One region of the Paenibacillus sp. MT86 genome, then DNA from elsewhere that is predicted to be linked to it. Evidence: riboswitches for the same ligand, from Rfam matches in the RefSeq annotation. Region 1 holds a riboswitch; each other region holds the start of a gene.
What was found. A riboswitch is a leader RNA that binds a small molecule or an ion and turns the genes downstream of it on or off. The one in region 1 is predicted to bind cyclic di-AMP.

Region 1 (4,213 bases):
GACCGTCAGCGGCTGGGGTGCGCTCAGGCGCTGCATCTCGCGTGCATAGAACTCCATAAAATCGATCGCTTCGGCAGTATCCGCGTCCGCTTCGGCACGCGTCTTGCCGGCTTCGAGGGTCATCAGCGCGGAGAACTCGAGCTTGCGCCGCCGCATGATCGCCGCGGCCTTGAACAGGTAGCGTGCCCGCTCGTTCGCCTCGGTGTGCTTCCACGTCTCAAAAGTACGCGCCGCCGTTTGAATGGCTTGCTCGGCAAGCTCGGTATCCGCTTGGGACACGACGCCGATGACTTGGCGTTTGCGCGACGGATTGACCGACTTTGCGGTACGTTCCGTATGGATTTTGGCACCGCCGATAACCAAGGGGTACGATTGGCCAAGCTCGGCTTCGACCCCGGATAACGCCACATCGTATAACTTGTTGTTCCACTCGTTGTTGAAGTCCATAAACGGTTCGTTCCGAAAAGGTGCTCGCATGGGGAGGCCCCTCCTTAACATGATATGAATCGAAGCTTCAGGCCAATGGTCCAGCTGCGGATCGTCATGGTGGCATGGTTAGCATCTCCTGGTGAAAACCTCTATTTAAATATGTATGTCTTCCTGCATGCCGTCATGATTTTTGCATATGAGTTAGATAGAGTGCATTTTGGTTTACCTTGCAAAGGGGGCGCGCGCATGGACGGAACCGAGCTGTACCGTAAAGTGATCCTGACGGTGTCCGGCAATAAACTCGTGAAATGGCTGTCGATCAAGTACGGCCGGAAATTGGCTGGCCGATTCATTGCCGGCGATACCTTGGATGAGGCGCTGGACGAAATCGAGAGGCTAAACGCGAAGGGCATTCTCGTTACGCTGGATCATTTGGGGGAGGGCATTACGACGCTGGACGAAGCGGCCGGGTACCGAGAGGAATATTTGAAGCTGGTGGAAGGGATTGCGAAGCGCGAAGTGCAATCGAACGTATCCTTGAAACCGACGCAGATGGGCATGGCCCTGGACCCCGAGAAGGCTTACGAAAACATCAGGTCGGTGGTAAGAAAGGCTAAAGAGCACCGCAACTTCGTTCGCCTGGACATGGAGGATTCGCCGTATACCCAGGCAACCATCGATATGACGCTCCGCCTTCATAAGGAGGGGCTGACCAATGTGGGGACCGTGATGCAGGCCTACTTGTTCCGTACGGAGGAGGACGTGAAGAACTTGTTAAGGGCCGGCGTTAATCTGCGGCTGGTGAAGGGGGCGTACAAAGAGCCGGGAACCATCGCCTTTCAGCAGAAGCGGGAGGTCATTGACAACTACAAGAAATTGGTCAAAATGCATTTCGACCAAGGAGCCTACGTCGCGATTGCCTCGCATGATGACAACATCATCGACTGGGTGAAGGTATTTGCCGAGCAGAGCCGCATAGACAAACAGGACTATGAATTTCAGATGCTGTACGGACTGCGGATGAACGATCAAGCAGCGCTTGCGCAGGACGGCTACCGTATCCGGTGTTATATGCCCTATGGAACGATGTGGTACCCGTATTTCACCCGGAGGCTGGCGGAGAAGCCGGCCAATCTGATGATGGTGCTCAAAAATATGTTCAAGTGAGCGGGATCCGATTGAAGAACCCCATCAAAATGCCTGATGAAATAAGTGGCGTTTTGACGGGGTTCTTCATGGTTTCAAAAAACATCAGGCTGCTTAGAAGTGCCCAATCCAAAGGAAACGGGGACATTAGCTCTCTGTAGCTGCTGTCCCTAGAAATGATAATACGACTCCGAGCAATCCATCAGGAAGGAGCGCTCGAGCGGCAGTCTGCCTAACCGCTCCCGGGTGACGTGCCGATGCAGGTTGATCTCCAGATCGGCGAGGGCCGATACAGCAAGTTGCATCCGTGCGGATCCCCACTGCTGCTGCTGCTTTCGGGCATAGCGAAGGGCCTCAGTCACGGACATGCCTCTCAGCCTTGAGAAGACGGATGCCCAGCGGACCAGGTCCGAAAATTCTCTCGTTCTTGGCAGGGCATATTCGACATATCCTGCCGCGTCTTTGCAGCTGACTTTGAACAAGCCGCAGTTCCAGCCATGATCGCTCCATGGGATAAAGCGTTCGGCCGAGCCCCGGTCGAAACGAAATATCTCCATATGGCCGATAGTCTCTTCACCTAATGCAGGCACTGCGGTTTCGATGACGGGTGTAAGCGCTGCCTCGATGAGTTTCGTCATGATTTGATCTACGCTCCTTTATAAGAATGTTATATGCACGGCAAATAGGCCTGGTGAGCAGAGAAACCCCGCTCTCCAGGCCTATTTATGGTTAGAGCCCCAATTCCGGCGGCCGCTATGCCAAAGCTTGGATGGTATTCTCTCTCAACAACGCGCCTACGAGGTTAGCTGACGGATTCGGACTGAGAGCACCCTACCGCTGGGCCCTTCGATCCTAGGCGCAGCGGATTCACCCCATTCACCAATCGAAGACTGGTGACTTTGGTTCCCCCGTCTCCCGGTCTGTCGGGAGCTCGGCGTATCACGTGTTTCGAATAGATGGATGAATCATACGCCGGAGGAAACGAAAAGTAAATGACCGTATGGGACGAATAGATTCCGAAATGTGATGAAAACGGTAAAAGAAAACGCGTACAATCAGCCGTGTCATCTATTATCGTGGCAAAATCTCGGTATCTCGTTGGATTGCGATAAATAAGAGAAAACAAGAGAAATACATAGTATAGAGCAGTATTCGGAAGATAAAGACGAAATACTGCTTGGTTCCTGTTCGACATAACGCCAGATGTGTTTTTGCTCACATTTACATCCTGCAGGGCCGGACGTATGATACGAACTATGAATTGACGGTCATCAACGACCAAGGCATACGGGCAGCCGTTTCATGAAGGTCTAAAGGCAGTGTGAGAGCTGCCCCTAAGCCTTTATGGATCGATGGCGAAGGCACCATGGGCCTTGCTGAGATTTGAAGGTAGAGGCGACTCTCACCGCGTGAACCTCCTGTTGCTGTGCTGTTATGCCCAGTCTGGATGACAAGTCAATGGCTAATAGAATAACATGCTACTCGTTTTTAATTTTCGCTGAGTCCTTGAATGGAAAAGGAACGGGGGAACCAGTCGGGAGATGAATCTGATCTCTCTGGGGTGAATCCTGTAGACAAGATAACGGTCTATGGGTAGGGCGACTCTCACGCCCGAATCCGTCAGCTAACCTCGTAAGCGTATCGAGAGAGGCAACGATTGTCGTGGACTTGGGCCACGGTGTATTTCACCGTGTCCTGTAAGAAGCCTGCGGGAAGAGTTCTTCTCTTTCCGCAGGCTTCTTTGTTGTTGCCTTCTCTTTCTGACCTTAGGAGGAGAAACGAAGATGGAGAAACCACAGGAATTCATCCTGGTATCCGCGCCGAACAAGGCAGGGGAGGAATTCGTCCGCCAGCTGATTCACAAACGTGTTCCGTTTGCGGCCATAGCCAACAACCGGGCTGAGCAGCAGAGGCTGCGAGAACTGGGCTGCAAACCCATCATTTTGATTGATACAAGAGACGAGCAGACCTGGATCATTCCCGAGTTTCCCGTCGGCAAGGTGTTTCTGTTCGAAAGCAGCTTGAATCTGTGCTGCCGCTATTTGCGGATCTGCCGGACATGGACCTCGGAGTCGATTTACGTGATCACCCATTCCGGCAATCCGCGCTTGATATACAAAGGGCTGGGTGCCGATGTGGTGCTTCATACGAATCATCATCAGGTGTCCTTTCTGATGGCATCCGTTATGAGCTAAGTGTTTGGACTGACGTCACAAGAGCGTAGGGGAGGTTACATTCATGCAGGATTTAGTTATGGTGCTCATTTTGGGAGGAACCTACGGACTGCTCATGCTGTTTATGTCCTGGTGCGGGCGCGTGGTTTCGGAACCGGAGGCTGATCAGCCGTGATGATCATGTTGATATTCACGATTTTTATTTTTCTCTATTTGATTTATGCGCTGATTCACCCTGAAAAATTCTAGGGAAACGGCTGAAGGAGGAAGGCATTCGTCATGGGCATTTTACAAATTGCCATCGTTATACTCGTTCTGGTGCTGCTGGTCAAGCCGCTGGGAACTTATCTATATCAGGTGTTTCGTTATGAAAGCAATGGTACGGACAGATGGTTCTCCTGGGCGGAGAAACCGATCTTTGCTCTGATCGGCTTGAAAGAACGCAAGGGGATGACATGGAAAGG
Region 2 (4,213 bases), 1.6 Mb from region 1:
AAGCACTTCCTCATCCGTCGCGTCCGCCACCACCGTATGCGTCAGCAGCTCGCTCATGTCCTCGACGACCTCTTCGTTCCGGTCGATGCCGAGCACCTCATACCCCTGTTCCATCAGCTCCAGCGCCAGACTGGCGCCAAATCGCCCCAAACCGATGATTGCAAATTGCTTTGGTTTCATGTCTCTCCTATACCCCTTATCCAATTATCATTTTGCCTTCCGGATGACGATATAATTCTTTACCCTTTTTCGGCCCCAGTGCATAAGCAAGCGTCAACGGCCCCAATCGACCCGCAAACATCGTAAGGCTGATCAGGATCTTGCCGAACACGGTCAAATCGGGCGTTAAGCCCATGGAGAGACCTACCGTACCGAAGGCGGATGTCGTTTCGAATAGAATCTCCAGGAAGTCCCCTTCCTCTGTCGTCGACAGAATCATCGAGACGGTTAGAACGAGCAGCAGGGCCAGCAAGGCAATGGTCAGTGCCTTCAGCACCCGCTCCTGGGCCAGGCGATAACGGAACATGACGATGTCTTCCCGCCCGCGCATCATCGCGATCACCGCCCCTACCATAATGGTAAAGGTCGTGGTTTTGATGCCGCCGCCGGTTGACCCTGGAGATGCTCCGATAAACATCAGGATGACGATAAAAAATTGCGTTGCCTGTCTGAGCCCCGTAATATCTATAGTATTCGCGCCCGCCGTACGCGGCGTTACGGATTGGAATAACGCGCCGAAGAATTTTCCGCCCCAGTTCAGGGAACCCAGCGTTCTCGGATTGGTAAATTCAAATATGAGAATGACGATAAATCCGACCGCAAGCAAGGCAGCCGTCATCGTGAGCACCACCTTGGAGTGCAGGGAGAGCCTCCGCTGTTTTCGATAATCGATCAGATCGGACAGCACAATAAATCCAATGCCCCCGGAAACAATCAAGAACATCACGACGAAGTTGACTACCGGATCGTATACATACCCGGTCAAACTCCGAAAATCGCCAAACAAATCGAAGCCGGCGTTGTTAAACATCGTCACCGCATGAAAAACACCGTAGTAGATCGCCCGGCCCAGCGGCATATCAAACGCCCAACGAATCGATAAAAGGACTGCGCCGCAGGCCTCGATGACGAGGGAGTACAGCAATACTCTGCGTATCAGCCTTACGATGCCTTCCATCGAGGACTGATTCATCGCTTCCTGTAAGATTAGACGGTCTTTGAGCGATATGCGTCTTTTCAGAACCAAGGCGAATAAAGTAGCCATCGTCATGAATCCGAGCCCGCCGATTTGAATCAGCAGCATGATCACGACTTCTCCGAAGGAACTGAATGTCGTTCCCGTATCCACCACGACCAGGCCCGTTACGCACGTTGCCGAGGTCGAAGTGAACAAGGCGTCAGTAAATCCAAGCGGTTCGCCCGTCGTCGTCGAGATTGGCAGCATTAACAGCCCGGTCCCGATGAAGATGATGGCCGCAAAACCAAGCACGAGAATTTGGGGCGGAGACAATGTAAGCCAGTTTAATTTAGCGTTCAATCGGACACCTTCTTTAAAAAAATCAACGAAAAAAGACACTGGAAAACGCAGTGCCTTTCGGTCTGGTTCCTGTGCAACAGCCTACGAGGTTAGCTGACGGATTCGGGCATTTCCACAGGTCGCCCTATTCATTATTCCGGGAATAATGAAATTCACCCCAATTACATGGTTCCCCCATTTTCATTACGAAATTCGGCTGGAATATTCGGTTCCTTCAAGCATGATGTGATTATAACTCAATCCGTTACGTAACCCAATGCCGTTTTTCGCCCGAAATATCTTTAAAAGAGCGCGAATTGGGCATATTCAAGAATACAAGCGTAGGGTTCTCTAACGTTTTCGAAACCTTTCATTCATTTTCATCGATTTATTTCAATATTCCGATAATTGGGATAAGCTGCTTATGGCTTTCATACTATGTTATATTGACTCTATGCGTTCTTAATCAGGCATATCGAATACCAGTGGGAGTATCAACTTTCTTAGAGGAGGAATTTCATGAATCGTGCAAGAGAGCCCTTGAAGCTGAAGCCCAATCTGAAGCAGCTCATCGCGCCTGCCGCAGTCGGCCTGATTCTGTTCCTATTATTTCAGGTATTTCCGTGGGCGAATCCGGACGATGCCGAGATGGCCTCACCGGATATCATTTCCAAGGAGCAGGCTCGGCAGGCAGCTTCAAGGTTTGCTCAGGAGCATCTGCAGTTTGCGGCTGCGGACACGGACGAAGCCTTGGTTACATATCAATCCAAATCGGAACTTTACGGATATCTGGCGAAGGAGAAGAGGCTTTCGGAATATAACAAAACCTATGAAGCCAAATATCCCTATGACGTATACCGCGTTCGCTTCAGCGAGCCTGGAGGCGATGCCCTCAATGTGGACGTGCACATGCAGAATTCCGGCATCGTCGGATTCTCGTATGATTATGCCCGTTCCAGCTTTGACCGGATCGAGCTGAACAAGGGCGAGATTCAGAGGCAGATGCTGCTCGTCGTTGAGGACGGCATGACATTGGCCGAGAAGCAGGCGCTGGCGGAGCCATGGCTTCAGCGGGCGGGTTATGACCTGTCGAATCTGGAGCTGGTTACGAAGGAGGGGGAGCCCCGTCTCAAATATGTGGACCCTGAATCCAGGATCGGGGACTCCAGGCTGGAGCACCGCTTCACCTTCGAGCAGGGGAAATTGCGCTCTTATGAGCCCTCCTTCTCGGTCCCGGCCGCCCACTCCGCTTATGTCAACAAGCAGACGCAGGATGCCACGCTGCTGACGCTCGCAGGGTACGGCCTGTTCACCCTAATCCTGGGCATTCTTGCGATTGTGTACAGCGTGAAGACCAGAGCCTACACCTCGTTTAAGCGCGGCCTGTTCTTATCGGCGCTGCTGTTCGTCATTCAGATGCTGAATACGTATAACCTGATTCCCGTTTTCAAATCGGAAGGCATGTCGCAAACCGGCGTGCTCGGGATGATGATTTTCTATGCCGTCTATTCGCTCGTTTTCTCCGCCCTGCTCTATTTCTCCCTTGTCGGCGGCAGCGGGCTGTGGCATAAAGAAGACGGGCTCAATCCATGGCCGCGCGCCAAAGAACCCGGATACGGGCATTACGTGCTGGACAGCATGAAGCTGGGGTATATGTGGGCCTTCATCCTGCTTGGCGTCCAATCCGTCATCTTTATCGGTCTTGGTCTGACCCTGAATACATGGTCCACCACGGATGCGACGCAATCGCCTTACAACATGCTGTATCCCTGGCTGTTTCCGTTGATGGCCTGGCTGGCCGGCATATCCGAGGAGGCCGTGTACCGGCTGTTCGGCATCAAGATGGTGAAAAAGATCGTCCGCAACACCTTTGTCGCAAGCTTGATCACCTCGCTTATCTGGGCGCTGGGACATACGCTCTATCCGATATACCCCGTGATCTCCCGACCGATTGAGCTGGTCATCATCGGTTTGCTGTTCAGCTACATCTTCTTGAAATACGGGTATTTGGCGGCGATGTTCTCCCATGTCATCTTCAACAGCATCCTGATGGGCATCAGCCTGATCATGCTCAAGGATGCAGCCAACTTGCTGACCGGCGCTTTTTACATGGTACTTCCGGCGATTGTAGCCTATGCGATTTACCGTTTCAACCCGACAAAAAAAGAGAAGCCGTATGTCACGACTCCTCCTCACGAAGTGCATTAAGAATATCCGTTGCTAATTTTTCACCGATGGAAAGGGGCTTGAAGTCTTCGACTGAAGCCTCTTTTATTTTTTTGACCGAGCCAAAATGCTTCAGCAGCATTTTGCGGCGCTTCTCCCCGATGCCCGGTATCGAATCCAGCTTGGACGTCACCATCGATTTCCCGCGCTGCTCGCGGTGGAAAGAAATCGCGAAACGGTGAACCTCATCCTGAATGCGCTGGAGCAAATAGAACTCCTGGCTGTCCCGAGGCAGCGACACCGGCTCCGGCGGGTCTCCGACCATCAGCTGCGCCGTTTTATGCTTGGCATCCTTCACAAGCCCGCAGACCGGGACGAACAGCCCCAGTTCATTCTCCAGCACGTCGATGGCTGCTGAGATCTGTCCCTTCCCCCCATCGACGACAATGAGGTCCGGAAGCGGCAGGTTCTCCTTCAATACACGCTCGTACCGCCGCCGGATCACTTCACGCATCGTATCGTAATCGTCCG
Region 3 (4,213 bases), 480 kb from region 1:
TACGAGAAGAATCATCTCTCAATTCGAACGGAGAGGGTATTCCGATTGGCCTGCCGAGGAACGGCAAGTTGCGCTCTGCGCGGCGCTGCTGCATGATGTGGGGCATGGACCTTTTTCGCATTCCATAGAAGAAGCTTTTCATATGAACCACGAGGATTGGACATGCCGGATCCTGCTCGGAGATACTTGCGTCAATCAGGTACTTCAGGAGCTCGGTGCCGATTTTCCCGAGAAGGTCGCCTCCGTTATTAACAAAACCTACGATAAGCCGATTGTGATGAATCTGGTCACTAGTCCGCTGGATGCAGACCGGATGGATTATTTGCTAAGGGATGCTTACTATACGGGAGTCAATTATGGAACGATTGATATCGACCGAATCTTGCGGATGCTGCGGCCGTACCGGGATCGGGTCGTCGTGAAGGAATCGGGCATGCACGCGGTGGAGGATTATCTCATGTCGCGGTATCAGATGTACTGGCAGGTGTATTTTCATCCCGTCACCCGAAGCTCCGAAATCATCCTGCGCCAAATCTTTCGCCGGGCCAAGGAACTGCATGACCGTGGATATGCTTTCCGGTTCATGATCGAACCGCTGCCTGCGCTGTTTTCGGGGAATATCGGCGTGCATCAATATCTGCGCCTTGATGAAGCCCTGATTCAAACGGCCTTTCTGCAATGGACGGAGGAGGAAGACCCGCTTCTTAGCGAATTATGCGGCCGTTTCATGCACCGAAAGCTCTACAAATATGTAGAAATCGACAACATCGATCTGGAAACCATCGACGGGATCCGCCAAGCGTTCCGCGCCGTGGGGCTGCAACCGGAATATGACCTGGAGATTGATTTTCCAACGGATCTTCCTTATGATAAGGTTCATTCCGATATGCCGCTTAACGAGAAACAGATTCTCCTTCTGGACCGGCATGACGAGCTGAGGGAAATCTCGGAGGTATCCGATATCGTACGCTCGATCAGCGGCATTCATAAAGGGCGGTACCATCTTTATTATCCGGAGGAGAAGGTGGGCCCGCTCCTGGGTCAAATGCCGGAGACGATAGCCGACGTTTTCAAACAACAGCATTAAATCAGGCAAAACAGGACAACCGTTAATCCCCTTGCATTCAACCAACTAATGGAAAATAGACGACATAGAAACGACAGGAAGGAGAGTGTGGATAGTATGCTGTTCGACACGCACACTCATATGGACGCTCCCCAATTCGACGAAGACCGGGAAGCTGCAATTCAGCGGGCGCTTGAAGCCGGCGTTACGCGGATGATCAATATCGGATTTAACCGGGAGACGATCCCGACCACGATGAAGCTGGCTGAGACTTATGATTTTATATATGCAGCGGTAGGCTGGCATCCTGTAGATGCGATCACCATGGAGGATCAGGACCTGGATTGGATCGCCTCTTTATGCAGTCACGATAAAGTGGTGGCAATCGGGGAGATCGGCTTGGACTATCATTGGGATACGTCCCCCAAGGAAGTACAGCACCGCGTGCTTCGGCGCCAGATCGGGCTTGCCCGGGAATTGAACATGCCCATTGTCATTCATAACCGGGATGCGCATGAAGATATCGTTAACATTTTGCGTGAGGAAAAAGCCTCCGAGGTCGGCGGTGTCATGCATTCCTTCTCCGGAAGCTGGGAAACGGCCAAAATGTGCCTGGATATGGGATTCCATATCTCGTTTGGGGGGCCGATTACGTTCAAGAATGCGAAGCAGCCCAAAGAGGTTTTGGCAAAGGTTCCGCTTGATCGATTATTGATCGAAACGGACGCGCCTTACCTGACACCTCATCCCTTCCGCGGGAAACGAAATGAGACCGCATATGTAAAATTGGTGGCGGAGGCGGCGGCCGAAATTAGAGGGTTGTCCTATGAGGAATTGGCCCAAATTACCACCAAAAATGCGCTGGAACGATTTGGTATTTAACGAAAACAAGAGCAAAAGCCATGAAAAAGGGAGCATTTTCGATTAATTAAAGTTTTTTAATCAGAAAAGGCGTTGATATTACAATATTTTAACCTTTTACTTGAGAAAATGTGGTTGAATGTCGCTTTACAACCTGCATACAAACAGGATATCATCTTTTCAGTGATAAGAAGCTGCGATGTGCAGATCGCAGCCGAATATTTCATGAACCGTCTCGCTTAATCTCCGAAATTCTGGAGAACGGGGGAACCGATACTGCGGTGCATACTGGTCTGGATGCACGAAGCTGTATTTGATTTCTTTTTCGGGTCTTTGGGGTGAATTTGAAGGATCTCGCCATGAGCGGGCATCCGGATATAGGGCGTCTCTCTTACGTCCGAACCCGACAGCTAACTCCGTAAGCGAAATAAGAGGGGAAATCTCGTGCATACCATTTCCATGATTTCATTCATCAGGAAGCCACGTTAGAGCCTCTAGTACTCTTTCAATGGCTTCTTTTATTTTTGAATAATGGAGACGGGTCCATCATACTCTTGGTAAACAGGAGGTGATGGCAGATGGACGGAAGACGGGAATTGACGCAGGGTGTAGATAGATAGCAGGGCGCCCTGTGAGAAAAATTGCTATAGTCACGTCAAATGCATTCATGCGTTTACCTAGACGGCGGGACTATGAAGGAGGATGGAATAGTGGGCATTTTTCAACCTGAAGAAACCCATGAATCACAATCATCCAGCATGTCTTACGCATTGAGATGGAAGCATGACAATTTGCGTCAACTGATGTTGCTCGGCGCCATGGGTGCCGTTACGGTATCACTTCTCATATCGTTGGTTGTACATGACCAGGCAGGCAAGGAAGTTCAGCTTGTCGTCGACGGCCGGGTCACTACGGTGGAAACACGTGGATCGTTGCTGCAGGAATTGCTGGATGAGCAAGCGATCACGTTGAGTCCCCAAGATCAAATTTCGATGCCCCTGAACGGCTCAATCCGGGACGGAGACCGAATTATTATTGACAGAGCTATTCCAGTCAACGTTACGGTAGGCAGCAAAACCAAAACCATATTTACATCCCAGGATACAGTTGATCATGTACTCAAAGAGGCTGGCGTTACGATCCAGGGTGAAGATATAGTACAACCGTCGCAAGACACGAAGCTGACCAGCAATATGAATATCAATGTCGTTCGCGTCACGAAGCAAAAAGTTAAGGAAACGGAAGATCGCGAATTCCGCGTGATCAAGACGGCCGATCCATCGCTTGAAAAGGGCGATAACCGCGTCATTCAGCGGGGCGAGTCTGGTCTTATGGTGAACCATTACGAGAAGGTCTACCACAATGGCAAGCTGGTTTCCAAGACTAAGGTCTCCCAACAAATCGAACGCAGAACGAAGGATAAAATCATTGCCGTAGGCACGAAAAAAGTGGAGAAGCCTGTTATCGTCCAGGCGGCAGCCACCGATGTAAAAGCTACACCGGCTAAATTGTCCGGCACGAAAAAAGTAACGACCGCCAAGGCTGTTGAGAACAACGTGGTTTCCCGCGCAGGCGTTGATTTTAAATACAAGAAGGTATTGAACAACGTGTCGATGACCGCGTATTCCGCCGAACAGCAAGGAATCGGTACGCGTACCGCATCCGGCACACGCGTTACGGAAGGTCGCACCATCGCCGTTGATCCTAATATCATCCCGATCGGATGGTGGGTTTACATCGAAGGCATCGGCTTCCGCCGTGCTGAAGATACGGGCGGCGCCATCAAAGGCAACAAAATCGATGTCTATTACGATTCGTTGAAATCGGCCATGAATTTCGGCCGGAAGAGCGGCCGCACCGTTTACGTGATCGGTCCGGTTAAACCTGAATTGAACTAGACGCATGAATTCCAATTTACTTTGCCATTCTAATGCTATACTATTTAGCTTATAATATATGATGATCAAGAAGAGGGAATATTTCCTCTTCTTTTGTTTTGTTAAGACCGGAGTAATCAAGGCTAAACGGGTTGAGCCTTAACGTTGTACAGGCCTGCTCTGCTTGGGAAGGAAGAGAACGAACGCATGATTAAAGAAGTGATTGTCGTGGAAGGCAGGGACGATACCGTTGCCATTAAACGGGCCGTAGAAGCCGACACGATCGAAACCGGCGGTTCAGCGATCAACAAACAAATCCTGAAGCGCATAGCGCTTGCCCAGGAGCGCAGAGGCGTTATCATATTGACGGATCCTGACCATGCGGGTGAACGAATCCGCAAAATCGTGG

Region 2: it holds a riboswitch for cyclic di-AMP, as region 1 does, so the genes downstream of both, AC3RCL_RS27155 (TrkH family potassium uptake protein) here and AC3RCL_RS02180 (hypothetical protein) in region 1, are expected to answer to the same signal.
Region 3: it holds a riboswitch for cyclic di-AMP, as region 1 does, so the genes downstream of both, AC3RCL_RS00140 (resuscitation-promoting factor) here and AC3RCL_RS02180 (hypothetical protein) in region 1, are expected to answer to the same signal.

What each region holds. Positions count from the first base shown of each region.
Region 1 covers NZ_CM179499.1:507,166-511,378, forward strand. The annotation lists gene pruA (L-glutamate gamma-semialdehyde dehydrogenase) at 1-477, opposite strand, end outside; gene AC3RCL_RS02175 (proline dehydrogenase family protein) at 676-1,596, shown strand; gene AC3RCL_RS02180 (hypothetical protein) at 1,746-2,213, opposite strand; cyclic di-AMP (ydaO/yuaA leader) riboswitch at 2,350-2,522, opposite strand; cyclic di-AMP (ydaO/yuaA leader) riboswitch at 3,062-3,230, shown strand; gene AC3RCL_RS02185 (hypothetical protein) at 3,360-3,770, shown strand; gene AC3RCL_RS02190 (potassium-transporting ATPase subunit F) at 3,930-3,998, shown strand; gene kdpA (potassium-transporting ATPase subunit KdpA) at 4,029-4,213, shown strand, end outside.
Region 2 covers NZ_CM179499.1:5,976,787-5,980,999, forward strand. The annotation lists gene AC3RCL_RS27150 (potassium channel family protein) at 1-180, opposite strand, end outside; gene AC3RCL_RS27155 (TrkH family potassium uptake protein) at 197-1,537, opposite strand; cyclic di-AMP (ydaO/yuaA leader) riboswitch at 1,601-1,745, opposite strand; gene AC3RCL_RS27160 (CPBP family intramembrane glutamic endopeptidase) at 2,036-3,724, shown strand; gene uvrC (excinuclease ABC subunit UvrC) at 3,696-4,213, opposite strand, start outside.
Region 3 covers NZ_CM179499.1:27,535-31,747, forward strand. The annotation lists gene AC3RCL_RS00130 (HD domain-containing protein) at 1-1,087, shown strand, start outside; gene AC3RCL_RS00135 (TatD family hydrolase) at 1,184-1,948, shown strand; cyclic di-AMP (ydaO/yuaA leader) riboswitch at 2,154-2,368, shown strand; gene AC3RCL_RS00140 (resuscitation-promoting factor) at 2,638-3,825, shown strand; gene rnmV (ribonuclease M5) at 4,012-4,213, shown strand, end outside.